One region of the Butyricicoccus sp. AM05-1 genome, then DNA from elsewhere that is predicted to be linked to it. Evidence: riboswitches for the same ligand, from Rfam matches in the RefSeq annotation. Region 1 holds a riboswitch; the other holds the start of a gene.
What was found. A riboswitch is a leader RNA that binds a small molecule or an ion and turns the genes downstream of it on or off. The one in region 1 is predicted to bind FMN.

Region 1 (7,623 bases):
TATACACTATCGTTTAGTTTCTCCTTAAATCCATGCTATTCTTCCTGATTCATATGATAAGGTACAATAAGTTGCGCAAATTGAAAACCGCATAAAAGAAGACATAGCTTGCAGGCTCTGGTAGAAGGAAGTTACCACACACCATTCTGAAAGGAGACAACAAACTATGTCCGAGAGAATTGTACAGCTGAATGAGGAAATTATCAAGGAGAAAATCAAGGAATTGGTCCGCAGCAGCGTGGAGGAAACCCTGAACGAACTGCTGGAAAAAGAGACGGAGTCCTTGACACAGGCTGCCCGCTACGAGCGCAGCAAGGTCCGCATGGCTACCGCAGCGGCCACTATGACCGGAATCTCACCACCGCCTCTGGTGACGTCACGCTCCATATGCCGCGACTCAAGGGCGTATCCTTTGAGACTGCCATCATCGAACGGTATCTCTGCCGGGAGAGCAGCTGGAGGAGGCCCTCATCGAGATGTATCTGGCAGGCGTCTCCGTGCACCGGGTAGAGGACATCACCGAGGCGCTGTGGGTCAGCAAGGTCTCGCCCGCCATCATCAGTGAACCGAACAAGAAAGCCTACGTTCACATCGAGGACTGGCGGAACCGCCCCTTGCAGGACGGACGCTATCCATACGTCTACGTGGACGGCATCTCCTGCGCCGCAACTGGGGCGGAGAGTATGAAAATATAGCCATTTGGGTGGCAATCGCCGTGAATGATGACGGTTTCCATGAGGTTTTAGGCGCCGCTGAGGGAATGAAAGAGGACAAGGCCAGCTAGGTCAGCTTCTTCCAGTGGCTCCGCGGACGCGCTTGGACGGCGTAAAACTCATCGTCGGCGACAAGTGCATGGGGATGCTGGAGGCCGTGGGCGAGGTGTTCCCGGACGCTAAATACCAGCGCTGCACGGTGCATTTCTACCGCAATGTTTTCTCTGTTGTGCCTAAATCCAAGGTCAAAATTGTGGCAAAAATGCCTAAGGCGATCCACGCCCAGAAGAGCAAAAAGGCGTCCCGCGACAAGGCTAAAGCGGTCGTTGCCGAACTGCGCGCCATGAAGCTGAAGGAGGCTGCCAAGTTGAGGAGACGCTGACCTACTGCGATTTTCCCAGTGAGCATTGGACGCGCATCCGCACCAACAATGTGATCGAGCGGCTGAACCGTGAGATCCGCCGCAGAACCCGCGTGGTGGGGACGTTCCCTGACGGCAACTCTGCTCTGATGCTGGTCTGCGCTTGGCTTCGCCATGTGGCGGGCGCGCAGTGGGGCAGAAAAAATATATGAACATGAAGCACTCGGAGACGGCGCTGGACGACGCCTTCATTGCCGGCTGACTTCACTCAGCCGGAGAACCTGCAAACAATTTTGCGCATAAATCTTGACGGGACCGAGTCTATTAGATGCACGCATGTGATATAATCTTGGCCACGCATTTTGTCAATTCGTATACAGATCTTTGTCGAAATCATAGATGTTGCCGCACTGTTTGCGATTATTGAACACAAAAAAAGTGCTCTCCGCTTGCTGGAGAGCACCTTCGTTTTTTACTTAGCCGACACGCTGTCTGGAGTGGTGCAATTCGATCTGCTTGGACTTGATGAACACGCTCAGCTTCTTGTAGGCAAGCATGGTAATCGCAGTCAGGATTGCGCCTTTGATGAGATTGAACGGCAGAACGCCGAGCAGCAGATAGCCCTGCATGCCGGTCACATACGGGTTGATCGCGTTGCATGCATCAAAGATAGCCTGCAGCGGCATAACCTGCGAATAAAACGGAATGATAAGAAAATAGTTGGTCAGCATGCCGACACAGGCCATAGCGACCGATCCGGCTGCACAGCCGAGGACAGCCATCTTGCGGCTCTTGTGACCGCGGTACAGCAGCACAGCGATAACAACGAGCGTGGAAAGCATCAGGAAATCTGCGACCTCACCGGAGCCGCCGGTCTGGGTCTGGGTCAGATGAATGATGTCCTTGATGCCGATCATCGTGATCGCCGGAGCGATGCCGAAGATAAACGCACCGATGAGCACGACTGCGCCGGACAGATCCACCTTGAGGAACGGCGGCATGAACGGAATCGGGAATTCAAAGTACATCAGCACGGTTGCGATAGCCGCAAAAATTGCGGTGTAGGTGATTTTGCTGGTTTTTGTCATTGCTGTTTTTCTCCCTTTCAGGAGTCCTGTTCCATAAATAAAACAAGCCCCTGGATTGCTCCAGAGGCATACAGACGTAGCGATAGGTACATCTGTTTCTCTCATCCGGACTATAACCGTCGGTTGGGATTCTAACCCATCATGCCTTGCGGCTCGCAGACTATCAGGCTCGAAGCCTGTATACTGCCGGTGGAGACTTTCACTCCGCCCTGAAACAGAACTGATTTATTTATACTGCTATTATAGTCGCCGGTAAGGGGTTTGTCAACACTTCAGCAAGAAAAACATAAAGCCGCCTTTCCTTGCGAAAAGCGGCTTTTATCAGAAATCAGTCTTCCTTGCTGCCCATCAGAGTAACCATAACAGCCTTCTGTGCGTGCAGGCGGTTTTCTGCTTCCTCGAAAATTTCGTTTGCGTGCTCCTCGAACACCTTGGTGGTGATCTCCTGCTCGCGATATGCCGGCAGGCAGTGCTGCACCATGCAGCCCGGCTTTGCAGCAGCCAGCAGCTCATCATTGACCTGATAGCCCTGGAATGCCTTCATGCGGACTTCCTTCTCGGCTTCCTGACCCATGGACGCCCATGTATCAGTGATAACAACGTCTGCGTTCTCTGCAGCCTTCATCGGGTCATCGGTGATGAAGAAGTTCGGGTTCGGCTCTGCGAATGCCATAACCTCAGCGTCCGGACGGTAGTCCACCGGCGTTGCGATGGAAACCTTCATGCCGGTCTTGAGGCCGCCGACGATCAGCGAGTTTGCCATGTTGTTGCCGTCGCCAATGTAGCACAGCTTGAGACCCTCAAGAACGGCAAACTTCTCACGGATGGTCATGAGGTCCGCCAGAACCTGACACGGATGGCAGAAATCAGTCAGACCGTTGATGATCGGAATAGAGCCGTAGTTTGCCAGATCCTCTACTTCCTTCTGCTCGTAGGTACGGATCATGATGCCGTCCAGATAGCGGCTCAGCACGCGGGCCGTATCCTGTACCGGTTCGCCGCGGCCAATCTGCAGATCACGGTTGGACAGGAACAGCGCCTGACCGCCCAGCTGATACATGCCGGTCTCGAAGGAAACACGGGTACGGGTGGAGGACTTCTGGAAGATCATGCCAAGACTCTTGCCTTCCAGGTGACGATGGGAAATGTTGTGCTTTCTCTCATACTTGAGCTGATCCGCCAGATCGAGCAGACCGATGATCTCCTCGGTGGAGCAGTCAAGCAGCTTCAGTAAATGCTTCATTGTAATAACCCCTTTCTGCAAATTAGCAATGAGTAATTAGTAGTTAGTAATTATTTAGGTGCTGCTGCACCAGTGCGATAATCACGTTAATTACTAATTTCTCATTTCTAATTACTAATTGTCAAAACCTTTGATTAAAATACCTTTGCCATGATAGCGAGTGCTTCATCCATTTCTTCCTTCGAAATGGTGAGCGGCGGGAGCAGACGAACGGCATTTTTGCCGGCGGTGATCGCCAGAACGCCGTTTTCGATCAGCTTATTGGCAAACACGGAGTGCTTTCCTTCCTCAACGATGATGCCGAGCATGAGACCCATGCCGCGCACGCCCTTGATATTCGGCGAGCCAAGGGACAGGATGCCGTTGCGAAGGTACTCGCCCTTTTCGCGTACTTTCATCAGAAACTGGCCGTCACCGACGGTATCGAGCACGACGTTTGCTGCGGAGCAGACAATCGGCGTACCGCCGAAGGTGGTCGCGTGCGTGCCCGGCGTCAGGACGTTGCAGCAGGTATCCGCCGCCATGACAGCGCCGATCGGCATGCCGCCGCCAAGACCCTTTGCCATAGTGACAACGTCCGGCTTGATGTCGTACTGCTGGAAGGCAAACAGGCTGCCGGTACGGCCGATACCAGTCTGCACCTCGTCGATGATGAGCAGCATATCCTTCTCGCGGCAGAGCATCTCTACCTCCTTGACGAACTCGCGGTCAAGCGGCAGAACACCGCCCTCGCCCTGAATCAGCTCCATCATGATGGCGCAGGTCATATCGTCCGCCTTTGCGCGTACCGACTTGATGTCGTTGGCGACCGCGTAATCAAAGCCCTCGGTAAACGGGAAGAAATAGTTGTGGAAACGCTCCTGACCGGTGGCCTTCAGCGTGGTTACGGTACGTCCGTGGAAGGAATTGATGAGCGTCAGCACCTTGAAGCGGCCCTCGCCGTACTTGTCGAACGAGTACTTGCGCGCCAGTTTGATGGCACCCTCGTTTGCCTCGGCGCCCGAGTTGGCAAAGAATACCTTGCCGCCCAGATGCGTCTTTTCTACCAGCTTCTTGGCAACCTGAACCATCGGCTCGGTGGTGAACAGGTTGGAAACATGCATCAGCTTGTGCGCCTGCTTATCGATCGCGTCAATGATTGCCGGATTGGCATAACCAAGGCAGTTTACACCGATGCCGGAAGCAAGATCGATGTACTTCTTGCCCTCAACGTCCCACAGGGTCGCACCCTCGCCGTGGTCCAGCGCAATCGGAAACCGACCATAGGTGTTCATTACATATTTATTTTCTTCGCTTTTTAATTCATTGTAAGTCATAGGGTATCACCTTTTATCGGAGATACAGAGCGAATCATTCTCCATTCTCCATTTTCAATTCTCAATTACTGAAACATAGTGCCTGCGCCGACCTTGGAAAGCAGCTCGATCAGAATCGAATGCTTGACACGGCCGTCCAGAATGGTGGCACGCTCAACGCCCTTGCGGACTGCCTCAACACAGCAGTCTACCTTGGGGATCATGCCGCCCTTGATGATGCCGTCGCGCACCAGCTTCGGCACCTCGGACACCTTGAGACGGTGAATGACACTGTCCGGATCGTTAATGTCCTGCATCAGACCGCGTACGTCGGTCAGCAGAATCAGCTTTTTTGCACCGAGTGCAACTGCCAGCTTGCTGGCTGCTGTATCAGCGTTGATGTTGTAGTTGGTTTCATCGTCGATGCCCTGTGCAACGGTCGAAACGACCGGAATATAGCCCTGCTGCAGCACGTCGATAACCGGAGACGGGTCTACGTCCATAATGTCGCCGACGTAGCCGTAATCCGTACCCGAGCGGTCGGTCAGGCGCTTTGCCTGAAACAGGCCACCGTCCATGCCGCCAAGACCGATGCCGCGTCCGCCTGCCTTCTCGAGCAGGGTTACAAGGTCCTTGTTGACCTTGCCGCACAGCACCATCTGGACGATATCCATGGTTTCACGATCGGTGTAGCGCAGGCCGTTGACAAACTTGCTCTCCTTGCCGATCTTTCCCAGCATTTCATTGATCTCCGGGCCGCCGCCGTGTACGATAACGACCTTGACGCCGACCAGATTGAGCAGTACCAGATCGTGGATGACCGCGTCCTTCAGCTCCTCGTTGATCATTGCGTTGCCGCCGTATTTTACGACAACGGTCTGACCGTAATATTCCTGAATATACGGAAGCGCTTCGACCAGAATATTGGCACGCAGCTCCGCATCAAGTTGAGTATCCATACTAATTCGTTCCTTTATCGGGAGTTTTCTTCGTTTTTAAGAATCAAGTTCTGTAATCTCCGTTGATCTTAACGTAATCGTAAGTAAGATCGCAGCCCCATGCAGTAGCGCTGTCCTCGCCCTCATTTACGTCAACTGCAATGGTAACCTCGCTCTCGGAGAGCACCTTCTTCGCCAGTTCTTCATCAAAATCCAGAGCAGCACCCTTGTCGCAGACTGCTACGCTGCCTGCAGCGGACTCGAACGCCACAGAAACGTACTCTGGACGGAACGGTGCCTTGGAGTAACCCATTGCACACAGTACACGACCCCAGTTTGCATCTGCGCCGAACATCGCCGCCTTGACGAGGTTGGAGCCGACAACGGCCTTGGCCAGTCGCTCAGCTGCCTCCTCGGAGCGGGAGTTCTTAACGGTGCAGGTAACCAGCTTGGTTGCGCCTTCGCCGTCTGCAGCAATCTGGCGTGCCAGACGGGTGTTCACCTCGTTCAGCGCCTTGCAGAACGCCTGATATTCCTCGTCCTGCCACTCGATGAGCGTGTTGCCGGCCATGCCGTTGGCCAGCACGATGCACATATCGTTGGTGGAGGTGTCGCCGTCAACCGTCACGCGGTTGTAGGTCTTCTTGACGTTCTCCTGCAGGGCGTCGGTCAGCATTTCGTGCGTGATAGCGCAGTCGGTCGTGATGAAGGACAGCATGGTGCCCATGTTCGGATGAATCATGCCGCTGCCCTTGCAGATGCCGCCGATGCGGCAGGTCTTACCGCCGATGGTGAACTCGACAGCCGCCGTCTTGGGCTTGGTGTCGGTGGTCATGATGGCACGGTTGGCCTTTTCGGAGGCATTGTCCTCCAGTTTAAGCTCCGGAAGGTGCTCCTCGATGCACTCGATGTTCAGGCGCTGGCCGATAACACCGGTGGATGCAACGGCAACGTCGGTTTCTGCAACGCCGAGCAGTTGAGCCGCTGCCTTCGCCATGCGGCGGGCGTTCTCCATGCCGTCCGGTGCGCAAGCGTTCGCGTTGCCTGCATTAGCAACGATAGCGCGTGCTACGCCATCCTCGAGGTGCTCCATGGTAACATACAGCGGAGCCGCCTTGACGCGGTTCATCGTGTAGGTGGCAGCCGCGGTGCATTCGCATTCGCTGAAAATGATTGCGGTATCGTCATTCGTGCGGCTTTCCTTGACGCCGCAGCGCACACTGCCCGCCTTGAAGCCCTTTGCGGCACAAACGCCGCCTTCGATAATCTTCATAACTGTTTCCTCCTGCTGAAATCAGAGGTTTAAGCCGGTCGTTTCATCCAGACCGAGCATGATATTCATATTCTGCACGGCAGCGCCCGAAGCGCCCTTGCCGAGATTGTCAAACAGTGCGGTGACAATGGTCTGCTCCTCGTGGCCGCAGACGATCAGCTTGAGGCTGTCGTGACCGGCCAGTATGTTGGCGTAGATCATCGGCTCTTCACCGCCGAACGGCGCTACGGTGACAAGCTGTTGACCCTCGTAGTGCCTGGTGAGCGTCGCATGCACGAGATGTGCATCTACGCCCGGGAGCATAACTGTGGTGGCCATACCCTTGTAAAAGTCACCTACGATTGGCACGAACACCGGCGCCTGCGTCAGACCGCAGATGTAGCCCATCTCCGGCAGGTGCTTATGGTGCAGGTTCAGACCGTAAATGCGCTCGGAATCGTGTCGCGGATCGCGGTTCTCGTCCTGATACTCCGCGATCATTTTCTTGCCGCCGCCGGAGTAACCGGTCAGCGAAGCACAGGTGAGCGCGGTGTCCTCGGCAATGATACCGTTTGCTACCAGCGGGTAAACCGAGGAAATAAATCCGCTTGCATGGCAGCCCGGATTGGCAACGCGCTTGGAGTTCTTGATGGCTTCGCGGTGCGCCTTGGACAGCTCGGCAAAGCCGTAATCCCAGTCCGGGTCGGTGCGATGCGCGGTCGATGCATCGATG
Region 2 (7,623 bases), on a different contig from region 1:
TGCGTGAGTTCGAGGAAACGTCCACAGACGAGAATCAGGTAAAGCGCAAGAGCTTCTGGGATAAGGTAAAGGACGCACTCAAGGATAAATAATTAAAGGAGCATTGCTTTTTGAACAAATTCGGTAAACTGGAGCTTGTGCGCTGACCGGGAGGTCGGCTGTACAGGAATCCGTAAACCACCTCCCCAAAAGACGAAAAATATCGACTTTTCAGGAGGAATTCCTATGAATTGGAAGAATAAACGCAAGCAATATCAAAAGGGTTACTACAAAACGCATGCCTGCGACGACAGCTTCACCTGCAGGGTGTGCGGCCGTCCGGTCGTGCCCGCAGGTGCGGTGTACTGCACTCTAACCGCGCAGCGGCGGACGATAACCCGATGAAGCTGATGTCCATCGCCATGAAGCCGGTGGCGTTCCCGCCGTTCCCGTTGGAGCGGATTGAGAAGCTGACCGCGCTCATGGGCGGAGAAGGCTCGGTAGAATAAAGAAAACCACCCGGGATTTTCTCGGGTGGTTTTTCGTCTGCAGGAGGAAAATGGAGAATTGAGGATGGTAAATAAAAATGCTCTCTGAATCATCAGAGAGCATTTTTTGCACAATTTTAGATCTGCGGCAGCAGGTTTGCCAGCTCGAGCGCCGCAATCGCTGCATCTGCGCCCTTGTTGCCGGCCTTGGTGCCTGCGCGCTCGATGGCCTGCTCGATGTTCTCAGTGGTAATCACACCGAACGTTACCGGTACGCCGGTCTGCAGGTTGACCTGTGCAATGCCCTTGGCAGCCTCGTTGCACACGAGGTCGTAGTGGCTGGTCGAGCCGCGGATGACTGCGCCGAGGCAGATAACTGCATCATACTTGCCGCTCTGCGCCAGCTTCTGCGCCGCAAGCGGAATCTCAAATGCACCCGGAACCCATACGAGCGTGATGTCGTCCGTGTCCACACCGTGACGTACCAGTGTGTCCTCCGCGCCGGAGATCAGCTTGGAAACGATAAATTCGTTGAAACGTGCACCAACAATTGCAAACTTGCCCTTGGTTGCTACTAACTTGCCTTCGAGTACCTTCATCTTAAAATCTTCCTTTCAATATGGTGAACAGATATATTGCAGGGCGAGGTGAGGTCATCCCGCCCTGCGGGATAGATTGATTACAATGTTTCACTAAAGAGGTGACCCATCTTAATTTTCTTGGTTCTGAGGTAGAACGCGTCGTCCTTCTGCGGTGCGATCTCGATCGGCACGCGCTCGGTGATCTCTACACCAAAACCGTCCAGACCATAAATCTTCTCCGGATTATTGGTCAGCAGGCGCAGCTCCTTTGCGCCGAGGTCCTGCAGAATCTGAGCGCCGATCCAGTATTCACGCAGGTCGGGCGCAAAGCCGAGCTTTACGTTTGCCTCGACTGTATCGAAGCCCTTTTCCTGCAGCTCATACGCCTTCAGCTTGTTGATCAGACCGATTCCGCGGCCTTCCTGGCGCATATAGAGCAGCACGCCGCGTCCTTCCTTGTCGATCTGCTGCATGGCTGCCGCAAGCTGCTGACCGCAGTCGCACCGGCGGGAACCGAACACATCGCCGGTCAGACACTCGGAGTGTACGCGGCAGAGCAGGTTCTTGCCATCGCCGATCTCGCCCTTGACGAGCGCAACATGGTGCTCGCCGGTCAGGTCGTTGACGTAGCCGTAGATGCGGAACTCACCGAAACGGGTGGGCATTTTCGCACAGGCTTCACGGACAACGTGCTTATCATGACGGCGGCAGTAGTCCTGCAGGTCCTTGATGGTGATGATCTTGAGTCCCCACTCCTTGGCCTTCTCCATCAGCTCGGGCGTGCGCATCATCGTGCCGTCATCGCGCATGATCTCACAGCACAGACCGCACTGCTCGAGTCCGGCCAGACGGCACAGATCGACAGTCGCCTCGGTGTGGCCGTTGCGGGTCAGCACACCGCCGCGGCGTGCGACGAGCGGGAAAACGTGTCCCGGACGGCGGAGCTCCTCCGGCTTGGTGTGGATATCCGCACATTTGCGGCAGGTAAAGCCGCGTTCCTCGGCGGAAATGCCGGTCGTGGTGTCCACATGGTCGATGGAGACCGTGAATGCAGTGTGGTGGTTGTCGGTGTTGACCTTTACCATCTGCTCCAGACCGAGACGGAGCGCAACCTGCTCACTCATCGGCGTGCAGATCAGGCCCTTGGCATGGGTCGCCATGAAGTTGACGTTCTCGGTCGTGGCGAACTGTGCGGCGCAGATGAGGTCGCCCTCGTTCTCGCGGTCCGGGTCGTCGATGGTGAGGATGAGGTGTCCGGCGCGAAGCTCTTCGAGCGCTTCTTCAACTGTATTGAACTGATATTCCATAAAAGAAAACCTCCGTTAAAATCCGTGTTGTGCAAGAAAATCCATTGTAATACCGCTGGATTTGTGCGGCGTGAGCATTTTTTCAACGTATTTGCCGATCACATCGCATTCGAGGTTGACCGGCTCGCCCGGCTTTTTGCCAAGCAGAATGGTCTGTGCGCCGGTGTGCGGGATGATGGAGACCGAAAAGTCGGTGTCCGTCACAGCCGCCACGGTAAGGCTGACGCCATCAATGGCGATCGAGCCTTTTTCGACGATGTACCGGAGCAGGGGAGCCGGTGTTTTGATCGTCACCCACACGGCGTTGTCCTCGCGCCGCTGCGAGAGAACCGAGCCGGTGCCGTCGATATGGCCGGATACGATATGACCGCCGAACCGTCCGTCGGCAGGCATCGCGCGCTCCAGATTGACCGGCGAGCCGCTCTGCAGACTGCCGAGCGCGGAACGCCGCAGGCTTTCCGCCATCACATCGGCGCTGAAGCTGTCGTCCGTCAGCGCGACCACGGTCAGACATACGCCGTTCGTGGCAATGCTGTCGCCGATTTTTGTATTTTCGAGCACGGTATCTGCCGCAATCGTCAGCCGAGCGCCTTTTGCGCCGCGCTCGATGCGCCGCACCGTACCGATTTCTTCGATAAGTCCAGTAAACATTACAATCTCCCTTCAAGCAGGAAATCTTCGCCCATCGGCGTGCAGGTCACGTCCTTCAGCGGAAGCGCCTGCACCATCTTGTCAAATCCCAGACCTCCGACCGGACTTTTTGCGCCTGCACCGCCGATGATTTTCGGGGCGATGTACGCCTGCACGCGGTGTACCACACCGGCCTCCAGCGCGGAGAACGCAAGTGCCGAGCCGCCTTCAAGTAATACGCCGTCGATGCCGAGTGCGCCGAGCTGGCGCATCAGGTCGGCAAGGTCTACGCGCTCGTCTTTCGTTTTGCATTCGAGAATGTGTACACCGTGCCGTTCCAGTTCAGCGGTGCGCTCATTTCGACCGACGACCGCGATATAGGTCGGGATTTTGTTCGCCGTCTGTACGATTCTGCTGTCGATCGGCGTGCGTGCGCGGCTGTCGCAGATTATGCGGATCGGATCGCGCCCGCCGTCAATGCGGCAGGTGAGCAGCGGATCGTCCTCAAGCACGGTGCCGATGCCGACCATGATGGCGGGCAGCCGGTTGCGCGTTTCGTGTACATGACGGCGGGCGGTCTCGCCGGTAACCCAGCGGCTGTCGCCGGTGTGTGCGGCGATTTTGCCGTCCAGCGTCATCGCGTACTTGAGCGTCACAAACGGCGTCTTGTGCGTGATGTAGTGAAAGAAAACTTCATTCACGCGGCGGCATTCGTCCTCGCACACGCCGGTCTCGACTTCAATGCCTGCGTCGCGCAGGATCTGTGCGCCTTTGCCGGCTACCAGCGGGTTCGGGTCCAGACAGCCGATGAACACGCGGCCGATCTTGTGCTCGATGACTGCATCTGTACACGGCGGCGTGCGTCCCCAGTGGCAGCACGGCTCGAGCGTGACGTAAAGGTCTGCGCCCGTGCAGTCCTCGGTGCAGTGCGCGAACGCGTTGCGCTCGGCATGCAGGCCGCCGATGTGCTCGTGCCAGCCTTCACCGATGATTTTTCCGTCCTTGACGATGACGCAGCCGACCATCGGATTCGGATTGACGTGACCGGCTCCGCGCTGGGCCAGCGCCAACGCCTGACGCATATATTCCTGTTTTTGCTCCTGCATAGAATCACCTGATATAATAATTCTGTAGAAAATTTCACGATAGTTTGGCGACAGCCAAAAAAAACGTCCCAAAGACAGAATCTTCGGGACGCTGAAAAAAGCATTGTGAAAATAAAAAGTCTGAAACACCGAATCGGCATTTCAGAACAGCAAACAACGGAAAATCTTTCCGCGCATTCTTCTTTTATCCAGACTATACTGTCGGCCTCGGAATTTCACCGAATCATGCTTCCGCCGAATGGCATCCGCTCGCGGGCTGTACCGCCGGTAGGGAATTGCACCCTGCCCTGAAGAATCAAATATTTGGTTTTGCGGGGCAGAGCCTTTATTGTTCCGCCTGAGGAAAGTATAGTCCCAAGCGGAGAAAAATGCAAGGTTTTTTTGAAAAAATAATTTTACAGAATGTGTGAATGCAAACAAAGCACCGCAAAAGTTCGAAAAAGACTGGAAAATACGCAGATAACGCACAAAAAATATAAAATGACCATACGGTTGTTATTGGTAATTTTCCGTTTTCCATTCCGACTCGCTAAGAGCCGCCCTATGGGCGGTTGCTCGCTGGACGCCCACTGCGGTGGGTGTATCCATTTTCAATTTGCTCCGGTTGTGCTATAATCAAATAGCTATGAAATGAAAGGAGAGTGTGCCATGCGGATCTGGACCGGACGAGCGGGAAGCGGCAAGACAACGGCCATCCTGCGGGAGATCGCGGCGCTGAGTGAAAAGGGAGAGGGACGGCAGATTCTGCTCGTGCCCGAGCTGAACTCGCACCTGATGGAGAGGCGGCTTGCCGCAGCCACGCACAACCACGGCGCACGCACGGCCGAGGTGCTGACGTTCTCACGATTGGCGGACCGTGTGTTCTCTGAGGTCGGCGGACTGGCACAGCAGATGCTGACACCGGCAGGTCAGCTTTTGACCTTGCAGGAGGCGGCACGCCGTGTGCAGGGGGGGCTGAGTGCATGGAAGGGTCTGGCAGACAAGCCGGAGCTGCTGCAGGAGGCGCTGCGGCTGATCGACGAGTGCAAAACCTGTGCGGTCGCACCGGAGACGCTGTTTGCGGCTGCCGAGGAGAGTGAGGACACTGTACTTGCAGAAAAATTGTCCGATCTTGCACAGATTTTGACGGCCTACGAGCGCCTGTGCGAGGAGTCCCTGCCCGACCCGAGAGACCGTCTGACACATCTGCGCGACCGTCTGGCAGAAAGCCACACGCTGGACGGTGCAGCGGTCTATCTGGATGGTTTTCTCGGCTTTACCGTGCAGGAAAGTGCAGTGGTTGATGCCATGCTGGCGGCAGGTGTGCCGCTCTCTGCGGCGGTAACCTGCGATACGGATTACCCGGAGATTTTCCTTACCGGCTGTAAAACAGTGCAGAAATTAACCCGGATGGCAAAACATCATAACCAGACGGTCGAGCGCATCGAACTGGGCGAAAGCAAGGTGGCCCGACCGGCGGGACTGGCTGCGCTCGAACGCGAAAGCCTGCTGCCGGTGCGCACCCCACAGGAGAGTGCGGACGGCGTTCGGCTGTACGAGGCGGCTTCGCCGTTTGACGAGTGCGAGCACGCGGCGGCTTACATTCGGCGCAAGGTGCGGGACGAAGGCGCGCGCTGCCGCGATTTTGTGGTTGCGGCACGCGATATCGAGCCGTACAGCGCGTTTCTCGCAATGGCGATGGCGCGGTACGACATTCCGGTGTTCCTCGCGGAAAAGCCGGATCTGCTGTCTCGTCCGCCGATGGCGCTGGTCACGAATGCACTCGAGGCGGTACGAAATCATTTCCGATATGAAGATCTGTTCTCCTGTCTCAAGACCGGGCTTGCGGGCTTGGATTGGGACGAAATTGACAAATTAGAGAATTATGTGCTCACCTGGAACATCCGCGGCGGAGCCTGGGAACGCGAGTGGACCGAGCATCCGGACGGCTATGGTTTGCCAATCGACGAGAATGCGAAGGCGCAGCTTGCCGAGCTGAACACACTCCGCAAACGGGCAATCGCGCCGTTCTCCGCACTGCGCGAGGCACTTGCAGGTGAGCAGCCTGCAGGTGACTGCGTGCGTGCGCTCTATGCATTTCTTCTTGCGGTGGACGCGCCGCAGCGCATGACTGACCGCGCCGCCGGACACGAGCAGGCGGGCCGTCTGCAGCTGGCCGACGAGTACCGCCAGCTGTGGGAAATCCTGGTCTCTGCAATGGAGCAGTTCGCGTGGGTGTGCGGGGATATGCCGCTGACGCTCGACCGTTTCGCGCAGCTGTTCCGGCTGGTGCTCGGCGAGTACGATGTGGGTACGATTCCGGTTTCGCTCGACCGCGTGACCTGCGGCAACATCGAGCGTGCGTGTACGGAAAATGCGAAATATGTCATCCTGCTGGGCGTTAACGACGGCCTGATACCGAAAACCCCGTCCTCGACTTCGCTGCTGAGTGACATGGACCGCGACAAAATGGATGCGCTCGGCGTGGAACTCAAAGCCTACGGCGAGGAACGCCTGTTGATGGAGCAGGAAACGCTCTATCGAGCACTGGCGTGCCCGACGGACGAGCTGCTGCTGACGTATCACACCATCGACGCAGGCGGCGGTGAAACGCGGCCGTCCTACTTCGTAAACACAGTGCGCGAATTGCTGCCGGATGTGCCGTTTTCCACCCACCGGACGGAGACCGTGCGCGACCGCCTGCAGGCGGAACGACCGGCGGTCGAACTTGCGTGCGCGTATCTTTCGGGCGACCGGACAGCCGCTGTGCGGGCCGCCTATGACTACTATAAGGATGATGAGCGAGTCAAAAACGCGCAGGCGCAGCGGCGCGGCAGAGGACCGCTGAGCAGTCCGCACACGATTGACGGCTTGTACGGAAAAAGTCTTAATCTGACCGCTTCGCGTGTGGATACGTTCTATTCCTGCCGGTTTGCATTCTTTATGCAGTATGGTCTGAAGGCCAAGCCGCGCCGTGTGGCGAAGTTTGATGCGCTCTCGACCGGCACATTCATCCACTATGTGCTCGAGCATGCGCTGGATACCCTTGGAAAGTGCGAGGGCGGCGCCGCCCATGCCGATCAGCCGACCGTGCGCAAAGCCTGCCGTGAAGCGGTACGGCAGTATGTCGCGGAGGAACTGGGCGGCCTGGAGAATAAAACCGCGCGCTTCCAATACCTGTTTCGCCGACTGGTGCGCGCCGTGGAGCAGATCCTCGACAACGTGATCGAAGAACTTCGCGTATCCGACTTTGAGCCGATCGACTATGAGCTGGACTTCTCGCGCAGCGGCGACCTGCCGCCCGTGCAGTGTGAGGACGGCGATGTGTCGGTTTCACTCTCCGGCAAGGTGGACCGCGTGGACGGCTACATCAAAAACGGCCGCCTCTATCTGCGCGTTATGGACTACAAAAGCGGCAAAAAATCATTTTCGCTGTCCGACATCTGGTACGGACTCAACATGCAGCTTATCATCTATCTGTACGCGCTGCAGCAGGAGGGTCTGGACCGCTATCGTGCCCGCCTGACCGCCGAGCTGAACGAAATCGTACCGG

Region 2: linked by a shared signal. The riboswitch ahead of ribD (bifunctional diaminohydroxyphosphoribosylaminopyrimidine deaminase/5-amino-6-(5-phosphoribosylamino)uracil reductase RibD) and the one ahead of DW088_RS03380 (ECF transporter S component) in region 1 are both predicted to bind FMN.

Annotation. Positions count from the first base shown of each region.
Region 1 covers NZ_QUDG01000001.1:593,584-601,206, forward strand. Annotated here, with positions in the region: partial or broken gene DW088_RS03375 (IS256 family transposase) at 167-1,336, shown strand; gene DW088_RS03380 (ECF transporter S component) at 1,551-2,162, opposite strand; FMN riboswitch at 2,252-2,383, opposite strand; gene argF (ornithine carbamoyltransferase) at 2,491-3,405, opposite strand; gene DW088_RS03390 (aspartate aminotransferase family protein) at 3,540-4,721, opposite strand; gene argB (acetylglutamate kinase) at 4,787-5,659, opposite strand; gene argJ (bifunctional glutamate N-acetyltransferase/amino-acid acetyltransferase ArgJ) at 5,703-6,911, opposite strand; gene argC (N-acetyl-gamma-glutamyl-phosphate reductase) at 6,933-7,623, opposite strand, start outside.
Region 2 covers NZ_QUDG01000004.1:80,277-87,899, forward strand. Annotated here, with positions in the region: gene dnaJ (molecular chaperone DnaJ) at 1-92, shown strand, start outside; gene DW088_RS16735 (hypothetical protein) at 226-384, shown strand; gene ribH (6,7-dimethyl-8-ribityllumazine synthase) at 605-1,066, opposite strand; gene DW088_RS07750 (bifunctional 3,4-dihydroxy-2-butanone-4-phosphate synthase/GTP cyclohydrolase II) at 1,147-2,355, opposite strand; gene DW088_RS07755 (riboflavin synthase) at 2,371-3,006, opposite strand; gene ribD (bifunctional diaminohydroxyphosphoribosylaminopyrimidine deaminase/5-amino-6-(5-phosphoribosylamino)uracil reductase RibD) at 3,006-4,091, opposite strand; FMN riboswitch at 4,264-4,390, opposite strand; gene DW088_RS07765 (PD-(D/E)XK nuclease family protein) at 4,740-7,623, shown strand, end outside.